Linked DNA regions of Paraburkholderia bryophila. The protein of the gene in region 2 binds, or shares a complex with, the protein of the main gene of each other region. Links are inferred from orthologs where the notes say so. Each region holds a gene or a part of one and is shown on either strand. Other genes may lie near its edges.

Region 1 (2,820 bases), on a different replicon or contig from region 2:
GCAACACCTGGAAACGGCCCGGCAGCTCGACGTTGGCGAGGCCCAGGCGGATGTCCTGGGCCGACACCGGCAAACGGTCACGCAGTGCTTCGAGTCCAGCCAGCGCCGCCGACGTATTGATCAACTGGTTCGCGCCGCGCAACGCCGGATAGGCGAGCGACGAACGCCGCATGGTCGGACCGACGTAACTCCACTGCTGACGCTCGCTGCCCGCCTGCCCTTCGTAGCGGAAATCGCGACCGAAGAGCCACAGTTCCGCGCCGATCTTCTCAGCATGATCGATCAGCGACTGCGGCGGCACCGGGTCGGCGCAAATTGCCGGCTTGCCCGGACGGAAAATACCAGCCTTTTCGAAGCCGATCTTCTCGCGCGTATCGCCGAGATATTCCGTGTGATCAATGTCGATGCTGGTAATGATTGCGCAGTCGGTATCAAGAATATTGACCGCGTCGAGACGGCCGCCCAGGCCGACTTCGAAGATCACCGCGTCGAAGCCGCGCGACGCGAACAGGCTCATGATCGCCAGCGTCGTGAATTCGAAGTAGGTCAGCGTGACGGACTCGGCGAGACTCAGGCGCGCGGTTTCGACGGCTTCGAAGTGCGTCAGCAGTTCGGCGTCGGTCGCCATTTCGCCGTTCACGCGCGCGCGTTCGTTGAACGTCAGCAGATGCGGCGACGTGTGGCAGCCCACCGTAAAGCCAGCGCGCAGCAGAATCGATTCGAGAATCGCGCACGTGGAGCCCTTGCCGTTCGTGCCGCCGACCGTGATGATCGGGCACGCAAACGACAACTGCATCGCGTCGCGTACCTGCGAGATGCGGCCTAAACCCATGTCGATGCCGACCGGATGCGCGGATTCAAGGTGCGTGAGCCACGCGTCGAGGGTGGGGAATGTCGTCATCGAATGAATCGCGAGTGAATCGGTTAGGCGGTGGTGCGCCGTGATTATCCTGGAAATGACAACGCGCCGCTTGATCACTCACGCGGCGCGCTATTTTTGCCTGCTTTTTTGACGGCCGTCAGCGCTCAGCGGCGCGCGGGCTGTCTGCTGCTTAACGTCGGCTTACGCGACGGCATCCGCCGGCTGGTGGCTCAACAGCGCCATCAACTGAGCGATTTCCTCACGCAGCTTGCGACGATCGATGATCATGTCCACCGCGCCCTTCGTCAGCAGGAACTCCGCGCGCTGGAAGCCTTCCGGCAGCTTTTCGCGCACCGTCTGTTCGATCACGCGCGGGCCGGCAAAGCCGATCAGCGCCTTCGGCTCGGCGATCACCACGTCGCCGAGGAACGCGAAACTCGCCGACACGCCGCCCATGGTCGGATCGGTCAGCACGGAAATGAACGGCAGCTTGGCTTCGGCCAGCCGGGTCAGCATGGCCGTGGTCTTCGCCATTTGCATCAGCGACAGCAGGCTTTCCTGCATGCGCGCGCCGCCGGAAGCGGTGAAGCAGATAAACGGCACTTTCTGTTCGAGCGCGTTCTGTGCGCCGCGCGCAAAGCGCTCGCCGACCACCGAACCCATCGAGCCGCCCATGAACGAGAACTCGAAGCAGGCCACGACCACCGGCAGCGTATGGATCGCGCCGCCCATCACGACCATGGCGTCGGTTTCGTCGGTGTCGTCCATCGCCTCTTTCAGGCGATCCGGGTACTTGCGGCTATCCTTGAACTTCAACGCGTCGACCGGGACGATTTCCTGGCCGATTTCGTAGCGGCCTTCCGGATCGAGCAGGCCGTCGAGCCGCTCACGCGCGCCGATGCGCATGTGATGGTCGCACTTCGGGCAAACGTGCAGATTGGCCTCGACGTCGTTGCGGTACAGCACGGCTTCGCACGACGGGCACTTGATCCACAGGCCTTCCGGAATCCCCTTGCGGTTCTTCGGGTCGGTTTGTTTGATTTTCGGCGGCAGCAGCTTATCGAGCCAGCTCATATTGAATCCTTCTGGGGTCGGCGGTTGCGCAAACGGCGGGATAAACCCGCCGCTCACATTACAGACGACAAAAATAACTGTTATCGGGCAGTCGCGACGCTATCTAGCGCCTCGCGCACTTCGGCGATGAAACGCGTGAGCGTTTCAGCCGCGGTCTCCGGCGGCGCCTGTTCGAGCAATTGCACGATACGACTGCCGATCACGACGGCATCGGACACTTCGGCCACCGAACGCGCGGTTTGCGCGTCGCGGATGCCAAAACCGACGCCCACCGGCAGGGGTACGCGCGACTTGATGGCCGGGATTTTACCCGCGATGCTGGAAACGTCCAGATTCGCGGAGCCGGTCACCCCTTTCAACGACACATAATAGACGTAGCCGCTGGCAATTTTGCCGACTTCCGCGATGCGCTCGTCCGTGGACGTGGGCGCCAGCAAAAAGATCGGGTCGATGTCGGCGGATCGCATCTTTTCAGCGAAGTTAGCGCACTCTTCCGGCGGGTAATCGACCACCAGCACGCCGTCCACGCCGGCTTCCTGCGCGGCTTTCGCGAACGCGTCGATACCCATGCGTTCGATCGGATTGGCGTAGCCCATCAGCACGACGGGCGTCTTGTTGTCGGTTTCGCGGAAGCGCTTGACGTCCGCGATCACGTGACGCAGCGACACGCCATGCGCCAACGCGCGCTCAGACGATTGCTGGATCACGGGGCCGTCGGCCATCGGGTCGGAAAACGGCACACCGAGTTCGATCACATCCGCGCCGCCGGCAGCGAGCGCGTGCATGAATTCGACCGTGCGGGCCGGGTCCGGGTCGCCGGCCGTCATGAAAGGAATCAGGCCTTTCTTACCTTGAGCAGACAACGCGGCAAACGTGTTCTTGAT
Region 2 (10,255 bases):
TTTCGAAAGCGCCGGCGGCGTCATGCGGGAAATCCGCCAGAAGCGGCTGTATCGGGTGCACCAGGTGTTGTCGTCGCCCGATCGTCCCGAGGAACGCATCCGGGACGTCGCGTGGCGCCATGGTTTCACGGACGAGAAATACTTCTACCGGATTTTCAAGGCGGAGTTCGGGCATACGCCGCGCGAGACCGTCGAACAGGTTCGGCACCGCCGCGAGACGGGGACGAATTAGGCGGGGCAAACGCGTATTCGTCTAGTGCCGGCGTACCGGCTTGTTAGCGAATCCTAATTTGGACTAGACTGAATTTGTCAGTTCCATACCCTGAATGCTGCCCGTCGCCGGCAGCAAGCGTTTTTTGCCCTCCGAATCGAAGCGTCCGATCCGTTTCTAACAACACCTGTTCGGGATGACTCATCATGGCTGATACCCGTTACACGGCACGAAAATCCGTCGCAGACATAGTGGCCAGTGCAGATGCCGAAGGTGGCCACCGACTATCGAGGACGCTGGGCGCGACAAGCATCACGGCGATGGGCATCGGTGCCATCATCGGTGCAGGTATCTTTGTATTGACCGGTACAGCGGCGGCCCAATATGCGGGGCCGAGCATCGTGCTGTCGTTTGTGCTGGGCGGAATCGCGTGTGCGTTCGTTGGATTGTGCTATTCGGAGTTGGCCGCAATGCTGCCCGTATGCGGCAGCAGCTACACCTACACCTATGCGACGCTCGGCGAGATATTCGCCTGGATCATCGGCTGGGACCTGATTCTCGAATACGCGATGGGCGCAGCAACGGTCGCGGTCGGCTGGTCCGGATATATCGTGAGCCTGTTGCACAACGTGGGCATCGACGTTCCACCCGCCCTGTCCGCGGCGTCCGGCACCGTGGTCAAGCTGGCCGACGGCACGACAGCAACGGGCGTCGTCAACCTGCCCGCCGTCGTGATTATCGCCATTCTGACGACCTTGCTCGTCCTTGGCACCAAAGAGTCGGCGCGGCTGAACAACATCATGGTCGCGATCAAGCTAACGGTGGTTGTGGCATTCATTGCGATCGGGGCATTTTTCGTCCACCCCGCGAACTGGCATCCGTTCATTCCGGAAAACACCGGGCAATTCGGTAACTTCGGCATGAGCGGAATACTGCGCGGCTCAGCCGTCGTCTTCTTTGCTTTCATCGGTTTTGACGCGGTATCCACGGCGGCACAGGAGGCAAGAAAACCGCAGCGCGATATGCCCGTCGGCATCCTTGGATCGCTGATAATCTGCACGATCCTCTACATCCTTGTTGCTGGCGTGCTGACGGGCCTCGTGCCCTATGCAGAACTCAACGTGCCTGATCCAATTGCAAAGGGCGTAGATGCGATCGGTGTGAACTGGTTCTCTATTCTCATCAAGATCGGTGCCCTGACCGGACTGACGACGGTCATTCTCGTGCTGCTCTACGGCCAGAGTCGAATTTTCTTCACCATGTCACAGGATGGCCTGCTGCCGCAGCTGTTCGCCCGTGTCCATCCGCGCCTGCAGACACCTCACCTTAGCCAGATCATGATCGGCTCGATCGTCGCGATCGTTGCGGCATTCACGCCCATCGGCGTCCTGGGCGAGATGGTTAGCATTGGCACTTTGTTCGCCTTCGTTCTCGTTTGCAGTGCCGTCATGTATCTGCGACGCAGCGACTCCGATGCCGCCCGCCCTTTCCGCGTTCCCGGCGTGCCGATCGTGCCCGTCCTCGGCATCTTGTTCTGCCTTCTGCTCATGGCCGGACTGCCGCTGGTTACGTGGATACGACTGGTCGTCTGGCTTGTGATCGGCATGATCATTTACTGGTCATACGGCCGGAGTCATTCGAAACTTCGATTTCCTGAGCGTAGGTGAAGCAGCTCGGTGAATCGGGTTCGCTAATCCGGACTTCCAAAACACCAGGTGACCGAACAGTATCGACGGAATGTACCTGCCGCCCGGTGATGGGCCTAACGACGAGCTGAAAAACAAAAACCCCGCAGAGCCTAGACTCTGCGGGGTTCTCTCTACCACTTCTGGCGGAGACGGAGGGATTCGAACCCTCGATCCAGGTTTTGGCCCAGATGCTCCCTTAGCAGGGGAGTGCCTTCGACCTCTCGGCCACGTCTCCCAAACTTTCGGTTGCGCAGGGAGTCAGCGCAACGAAGCCAAGATAATAGCGGGCCGATCAGGGAAGGTCAATGTCTGGCGAACATTTTTTGTGCCAATTTCGTCATTGGCGACTTGATCTGTTCACATTGGCCGCTCAAAGCAAACGGGGCGCTTCTCAGCGCCCCGTTTTTCAGCAAATTACGCCTGATCCAGTTCGAACGCCTTATGCAGCGCGCGCACGGCGAGCTCCATATACTTCTCGTCGATCAATACCGAAATCTTGATTTCGGAGGTGGAGATCATCTGGATGTTGATACCCTCTTCCGACAGCGTGCGGAACATCGTGCTCGCGATACCCACATGCGAACGCATGCCGACGCCGACCACCGAGACCTTCGACACCTTCAGATCGCCCAGCACCTGCTCCGCCTGCACGTGGCCCTTCACCTGGGTCGTGAGGATGTCCATGGCGCGCTGATAGTCGCCGCGGCCCACGGTGAACGTGAAGGCCGTTTTACCTTCGACGCTCTGGTTCTGGATGATCATGTCGACGTCGATATTCGCGTCCGCCACCGGGCCGAGAATCTGATACGCGATACCCGGCTTGTCGGGCACACCCATCACGGCAATACGAGCTTCGTCGCGCTGAAACGCGATGCCCGAGATGACTGCTTTTTCCATGGTCTCGTCTTCTTCAAAAGTAATCAGGGTGCCCGACTTCATTTCGGCGTCGAGCGGGATGAGCGGATCGGTCAGGCTCGACAGCACGCGCGTCTTCACCTGATATTTGCCGGCGAATTCCACCGAACGGATCTGCAGCACCTTCGAACCCAGGCTGGCCATTTCCAGCATTTCTTCAAACGTCACGCGATCGAGTCGGCGCGCTTCTTCGACCACACGCGGGTCAGTCGTGTAGACACCGTCGACGTCCGTGTAAATCAGGCACTCGTCGGCCTTCAACGCAGCCGCGACCGCAACCGCCGACGTATCCGAACCGCCGCGGCCGAGCGTGGTGATATGGCCGTCCGGGTCGATACCCTGGAAGCCGGTGATCACCACCACCTTGCCTGCTTCGAGATCGCGCAGCACGCGCTCGCCGTCGATCTCCATGATGCGCGCTTTCGTGAACGCGCTATCCGTTTTGATCGGCACTTGCCAGCCGGCGTAGCTGACCGCGTCGACGCCGGCTTCCTGCAGCGCGATGGCCAACAGACCCGAGCTGACCTGCTCGCCGGTGGCGGCGATCATGTCGAGTTCGCGCGGGCTCGGCTGCGTGGTGATTTCTTTCGCGAGACCGAGCAGGCGGTTGGTTTCGCCGGACATTGCCGACGGCACGACCACCATCTTGTGGCCGGCCTTATGCCATTTCGCGACGCGCTTGGCGACGTTCTTGATGCGCTCGACCGAGCCCATCGAGGTGCCGCCGTATTTATGTACGATGAGTGCCATTGTCGTTCTGAACTGAAGGAGAAACCGCGCTGGCGCGCTGGAGACGACCGCACAAAAGCACAGGGGCGCAACGTCTCGTGAACGGCGGCGAAGTGTGTGGCGGCGTAGATGCAGCGCGCGTGCAGCACGCGCGGATTTGCCCGTGATTGATCGCTAATGGCTTACCGGGAATTTCGGATCACGATCGGAAAACCGACACAAGCGACGGCAAAAGCGGGCCGGGCAAACAAGTTAACGTACCCGATCGAGCGCAAAAAGACAAGCCGGAAAGGCCATGGAAAGGCGTCGAATGCCGGCTGCAAAGGCTTGTCCGGTGCGGATTGGCGCGTCGGCGCGCGATTCACCGATTGGATCACCGGGTTGTCCGACCGGTCGGTCAGGCGATCGTCAGATCCTCGCGCCAGCTGATGAGAATGCGGGGTTCGGTTGCGTTGCCGAGATCCGCGAGCGCCGCGCGGTTCACGCCGAGCAAGGGCACGAACAAAAGGTCATCGCCGAGATAGAGCAACGGCACGTCGCGTTTCCATGCCGGGATGCCGCGCTCCTGGAAGAGATTTTTCAGGGTGCGGCTCGGCGCGTTGGGCGACGCATTCACGCGCATGCGTTCGCCGCCGCGGCGGGAACGGGCAGTCAGTAGCGCGCGTTTTAGTACGCTGAGAGGGATCGTGTCGGGCTCGTAGGCGGGTGCTTGAGCGTCGAAATCGGATTTGCTGTGGGACTCGTTATGAACTCCGGCACCCAAGCGCGGAGTGGACTCGCCTTCGTGTCGAGGCGCTTCAATCCCGCCCTGCTCTACCACCGCAAACACAAACGTCCCGCGCCATTGCGGCAAACGCCAGATCGACTCGCCCTGCCACGCCAACGCACTCGTCTCACGCGCGACGAGCGCTGTCTCGTCGGCGGGCTCGCGACTATCGCCCGCCTCCCAATACACGAGCCCGCGATAACTGCGCAACGCCTGCCCCGCGTGATCGATCCGCAAGCGGTGACCATCGTCCGCCACCCCGACTTCGCGCAATTGACGCAACGCATCGCCGAGTCGCGCAGTCGATGCCGCGACGAAGCCCAGCGTACGCATCCAGTAACGCAGCAGATTGAGCGCGCGATCGTCGTCGAGTGCGAGCAGCGCGTCGTGCGACAACGCGCGGCCTTCGTCGCGCGACACCGTGTTCATGTCGACGCGCGCGAGATCGTCGAGCAAGCGCTGCGCCGACGCCGCATGCGCCGCCGTGCGCGCGAGCGCGTCGCGGAATCCGGGAAAGTGAACGGCCAGCGCGGGCGTCACCTCGTGACGCAACGCATTACGCGCGTAGCGGGTATCCGCATTGGACTCGTCGTCGATCCAGCGCAAGCCGCGCGCGCTCGCGTACTGCTCGAGCTGCGCGCGCAGCAGATGAAGCAACGGCCGCATCCGCAGCGCCACCGCGCCAGACGGCGCGTACTCCGGCGCCATCGCCGCCAGCCCCGCGAGACCCGCGCCGCGCAACAACTGCAGCAACACCGTCTCCGCCTGATCGTCCGCATGCTGCGCGAGCCACAACGCATGAACGCCGTGCGCCGCGCACATCGCATCCAGCGCGCGATAACGCGCGTCGCGCGCGGCGGCTTCGAGACTGACACCCGCATCGCGCGATACCTCGACTCGGCGCGCATCGAATTCAACGCCGCGTTCCCGCGCAAACGCTTCGCAGTGCGCGAGCCAAGCGTCGGCGTGTGCGCTCAAACCATGATGCACATGCAGCGCGATGCAACGCGACGCACCGGCCACTCGTACCGCGGCGTCGAGCAACACGCTCGAGTCCACCCCGCCGCTGAATGCAATCGCAACACGCGCGTCGCCGTGCAGTGGCAACGGCAATGGCAGTGCGGATAAACAAACGCCGACCGCCTCGAGAACGAGGCGGTCGGCGGATGAATCGGCGGTGGTGGTCACGTCGCTAGCGCGAGACGCGCTACTGGACGAAAGAAAACGCGCGCGGGCTTACGCACCCGGCGTCGTTTCCTTGAATTTGCCGTACGCCATGAGCCGATCGAAACGGCGCTGACGCAGGTCGGTGATGCTCATGCCCTGGAACTGACGCAGCGAGTCGGCGAGCGCACGGCGCAACATCGCGGCCATGCCCTTCGGATCGCGATGTGCGCCGCCGAGCGGTTCGTTGACGATCTTGTCGATCAAGCCGAGCGCCTTCAGACGATGCGCGGTCAGGCCCAGCGCTTCCGCGGCTTCCGGCGCTTTCGCGGCGCTCTTCCACAGAATCGACGCGCAGCCTTCCGGCGAGATCACCGAATAGGTCGAGAATTGCAGCATCAGCACGCTGTCGCCCACGGCGATCGCGAGCGCGCCGCCCGAACCGCCTTCACCGATGATCGTGGCGATCAGCGGCGTCTTCAGTTCGGCCATCACGTACAGATTGCGGCCGATCGCCTCGGACTGGCCGCGCTCTTCCGCGCCGATGCCGGGATAAGCGCCCGGCGTATCGATGAACGTGAAGATCGGCAGGCTGAATTTTTCGGCGAGACGCATCAGGCGTTCGGCCTTGCGATAGCCTTCCGGACGCGGCATGCCGAAGTTGCGCAGCGCGCGTTCCTTCGTGTCGCGGCCCTTCTGATGACCGATCACCATGCAGGCCTGGCCATTGAAACGTGCGAGGCCGCCGACGATCGACAGGTCGTCCGCATAGTTGCGGTCGCCGTGCAGTTCGTGGAAATCGGTGAACAGCTCGCTCACGTAGTCGAACGTGTACGGGCGCTGCGGATGACGGGCGATTTGCGAAACCTGCCACGGTGTGAGGTTCGCGTAAAGATCTTTGGTGAGCTGTTGACTCTTCTTGGACAGCCGCTCGATCTCTTCCGAAATATCGACGGCCGAATCGTCCTGCACGAAGCGCAATTCTTCGATCTTCGCTTCGAGTTCAGCGATCGGCTGTTCGAAATCCAGAAACGTGGTCTTCATTGGTTGTAATCCTTGGACTTACCGGCAGCGCGTATTCTAACCGCGCGCGCCAATGTCTAAACCCCCTCGCAACTATCAAATACGAACATTCAATAGTTTTCGAGATGGCTCGTTCTTTGGTTCAGTATTCAGTATTCGACCGGCAACGGATCGAGACTACGCCACATATACCAGGTCGCGACGGTACGCCACGGCTCCCAGTTTGCCGCGACCTCGCGCGCTTCGCTGCGCGTGACCGGCTCGCCGCTGAAATAGTTGACGCTGATCGCGCGGATCAAACCGAGATCGTCGAGCGGCAGGACGTCGGGGCGCGACAGATTGAAGATCAGGAACATCTCCGCGGTCCAGCGGCCGATGCCGCGAATCTGCGTGAGTTCGGCGATCACCGCCTCGTCTTCCATCGTCGTCCACTTGCCGACGTGCAATGCGCCCGACACGAAGTGCTGCGCGAGATCGAGCACGTATTCGGCTTTGCGCCTGGACAAACCGCACGCGGTCAGTTTCTCCTGACCGAGCTTGATGAACTGCTGCGGCACCAGCTTCGGACACGCGGCCTCGACCTTGGCCCACACCGCTTGCGCGGACGCGACCGAAATCTGCTGCCCGACCACCGAGCGCGCGAGCGTGACGAACGGATCGCCACGGCTCAGCAGATGCACCGGACCGAATTTCGGAATCAGCTTCTTCAGAATGCGATCGCGCTTGACGAGATCCGCGCACGCCTTGTCCCAATACGCGGGCCGCGTCTCTTCAGGCGTGAGACCGGCGATCTGCACCGGCACCGCGACTTCGCTCGCGCTAGTCCCTTCGCCGCCCGCACTCGACGACGCACGCGTCTTGCGCACGACTTCGCCTTCGTGACCTTCTTGCGTGACGCGCGCGAGTTCCTGCACGTCGCCCGCGAGTTCGGCAGGCAATGCGCCATTGCTCTTCGCACGCGGCGCTTTGGCGCGCTTAGCAGACGCAGACGCCGGCGCCGATGCGCCATTGAGCCCAGGCTTCGCCGCCGGCTTTTTCGCCGCACCCGATGCGATGCCCGTTGCGCTCCTGGCCGCCGCCCCACCGGCTTTCGACGATGCTTTTTTTACCGCGCCGCTACCGCTGCGAGCCGACGTTCGAGTCGACTTTGCCGCGGCTGCCGCGTTTGTCTGAGACGTGGCTCGTTTAGCCGGCGTCTTCGTGGCCGTTGCCATCCTGCCTCCTGCCTGGCGAGTCGATCAGAGGGAACTACGAGGTGCGCTCACACGCGCCGCCACTCGGTCAACCCGCCGGGTTTGTCTTCAAGTGCAACGCCGGCCTCGAGCAATTCGGCCCGGATCCGGTCTGCTGCCGCATAGTCTTTCGCCTGCTTGGCGGCCACGCGCACGGCGATCTTCGCTTCGATCGCGGCGGGCTCGAGCGCGCCTTCGGCGGCGGCGCCCGCGGCCTGCTGCAGGTATGCACGCGGCTCACGGCCGAGCAGCCCGAGCACCGCACCCAACGAGCGCAGTTGACGGGCGAGCGCAGGGTCGCGCGTGCGGTTCACTTCAGTAGCCAGTTCGAACAACACCGACACCGCGACCGGCGTGTTGAAGTCGTCGTTCATGGCGGTCTGGAAACGCTGCGCGAACGCTTCGTTCCAGTCGAGCTGGACGCTGTCGGGCGTGACGTCTTTCAACGCGGTGTACAAACGCGCGAGCGCGTTGCGAGCGTCGTCGATATGCACGTCGCTGTAGTTCAACGGCGAACGGTAGTGCGCACGCGCAATGAAAAACCGCACGACCTCGGCATCGTACTGCGCCAATACTTCGCGAATCGTAAAGAAGTTGTTCAACGACTTCGACATCTTCTCATTGTCGATCTGCACGTAGCCGTTGTGCATCCAGTAATTCACGAACGTTTGTCCGGTCGCGGCTTCACTTTGCGCGATTTCGTTTTCATGGTGCGGAAACTGCAGGTCCTGACCGCCGCCATGAATGTCGAAATGTTCGCCGAGCAACGTGCAGCCCATGGCCGAGCATTCGATATGCCAGCCGGGACGGCCGCGGCCGAATTTCGAGTCCCAACCGGTGTCGGCCGGTTCTTCCGGTTTCGCTTTTTTCCACAGCACGAAGTCGAGCGGGTCCTGCTTCGCGTCGTTCGCCGCGACACGTTCGCCCGCGCGCAGATCTTCGATCGATTTGCCCGACAGCTTGCCGTAGCCCGCGAACTTGCGCACCGCGTAGTTCACGTCGCCGTCGCTCGCCTGATAGGCGTAACCGTTCGACTCGAGCTTCTCGATCATGCCGAGCATCTGCGGAATGAAGTCGGTCGCGCGCGGTTCGATGTCGGGCCGCGCGATGCCGAGCGCGTCCGCGTCTTCATGCAACGCGGCGATGAAGCGGTCGGTCAGCGACTTGATCGTCTCGCCGTTCTCGACCGCGCGCCGGATGATCTTGTCGTCGATGTCCGTGATGTTGCGCACGTAGGTCACCTCGTAACCGAGCGTGCGCAGCCAGCGCTGCACGATGTCGAACACGACCATGACCCGCGCATGACCGACGTGACAATAGTCGTACACGGTCATCCCGCAGACGTACATTCGCACGACGCCGGGCTGCAGCGGCACGAAGTTTTGCTTGTCACGCGCGAGCGTGTTGTAGATGCGCAGTGATTCCATAGAGAACGGTGCGTGGGCCGAAAGAAATCCGCAATGTGTTTCATGCGCGCCGCGCCCCGCGAACTGACGGCGGGGGCGTCGCGTACAGCAAAACCGGTGCAGCGGGTGCGGCGGTCAGGCTGCGATCAAGGCGGAGACGACCACGAGTGGCGAAAAGACAGTTTGCGGTTCGACGGAACGCGCAGACCTTTTGTTAGAATGGGTCGGAGTATAACATCCAGACCTGAGCCTATGAAACCTTCCAGCGGCCGCGCGAGTAGCGCTGCGACCCTCGCCGCGACAGCCTTTGGTGGCGTCGTGCGCGGCATGTCCCGTGGCGTTGTCCGTGACTCCACGCGTGCCCTCGCCTTGCGCGTCACCCTCGCTGCCGCGCTGGCGGTTGTGCCGGGCGCCGCCGCGTTCGCGCAGAAGGCGTCGACGTTACCGCAAGGCCCCGCGGTGCGCGACAACACGCCGGAAATCGACACCACGATCGCGCAGAAAAACTGGCAGGCCGCGCTGACCCAGCTCGACGCGCGCATCGCGTCGAACCCGCGCGACGCGCAGGCCAAATTCAAGCGCGCCACGGTGCTGGCCCACCTGAATCGCGACGAAGAGGCGATCACCGCCTTCACCGAACTCACGCAGTTGTACCCCGAGCTGCCCGAGCCGTATAACAACCTGGCGGCGCTCTACGCGAAGCAAGGCCGTTATACGGAAGCACGCGCCGCGCTCGAAACGGCAACCAAGGTGAATCCCGGCTACGGTCTCGCCTACGAGAACCTCGGCGACCTCTATCTGCGCATGGCCAATGAGGCCTACCGTCGCGCGCAAAGTCTGGGCAAGGCGAGCGCCACGACCACGCAGCGCCTCGCGGACATCCAGAAGATCGTCTCGCCGCCGCAGACCAAAACGCCCGCCGTGAAAAAGGCGGCCGTCGCGCCGGACGATTACACGGCCCGCGCCACCTCGAACATGACCGACACGTCCAGCTTCCAGTTCGGCGGCTCGAACGGCTCGCTCGCCATGCCGCCCTACATGGCGCCGTCGAAGTAACGCCACGCTGTTTTCGGCACATCGTTTTTTCCAACCCTGAGGATCTTCATGAAATGGTTGATGTT

The links.
Region 1: the proteins of GGD40_RS20985 (region 2) and accD are in contact, whole or in part, in a solved structure (PDB 8UXZ), measured with the Escherichia coli proteins. The link is inferred for Paraburkholderia bryophila from one-to-one orthologs.

The regions. Positions count from the first base shown.
Region 1 is NZ_JACCAS010000002.1:1,867,889-1,870,708, reverse strand. It holds accD (acetyl-CoA carboxylase, carboxyltransferase subunit beta), read right to left. Parts: upstream 1,937-2,820; coding sequence 1,064-1,936; downstream 1-1,063. Other genes in the region: trpA (tryptophan synthase subunit alpha), read right to left, coding at 2,017-2,820; folC (bifunctional tetrahydrofolate synthase/dihydrofolate synthase), read right to left, coding at 1-901.
Region 2 is NZ_JACCAS010000001.1:4,657,187-4,667,441, reverse strand. The notes cover bases 4,532-7,438. They hold GGD40_RS20985 (acetyl-CoA carboxylase carboxyltransferase subunit alpha), read right to left. Parts: upstream 6,518-7,438; coding sequence 5,546-6,517; downstream 4,532-5,545. Other genes in these bases: GGD40_RS20980 (DNA-3-methyladenine glycosylase family protein), read right to left, coding at 6,646-7,438; tilS (tRNA lysidine(34) synthetase TilS), read right to left, coding at 4,532-5,497. Outside these bases: GGD40_RS21010 (AraC-like ligand-binding domain-containing protein), read left to right, coding at 1-232; GGD40_RS21005 (amino acid permease), read left to right, coding at 418-1,878; GGD40_RS20995 (aspartate kinase), read right to left, coding at 2,314-3,564; more of tilS, read right to left, coding at 3,941-4,531; more of GGD40_RS20980, read right to left, coding at 7,439-7,710; cysS (cysteine--tRNA ligase), read right to left, coding at 7,758-9,155; GGD40_RS20970 (tetratricopeptide repeat protein), read left to right, coding at 9,387-10,190; GGD40_RS20965 (peptidylprolyl isomerase), read left to right, coding at 10,239-10,255. UniProt on the Escherichia coli protein: Component of the acetyl coenzyme A carboxylase (ACC) complex. First, biotin carboxylase catalyzes the carboxylation of biotin on its carrier protein (BCCP) and then the CO(2) group is transferred by the carboxyltransferase to acetyl-CoA to form malonyl-CoA.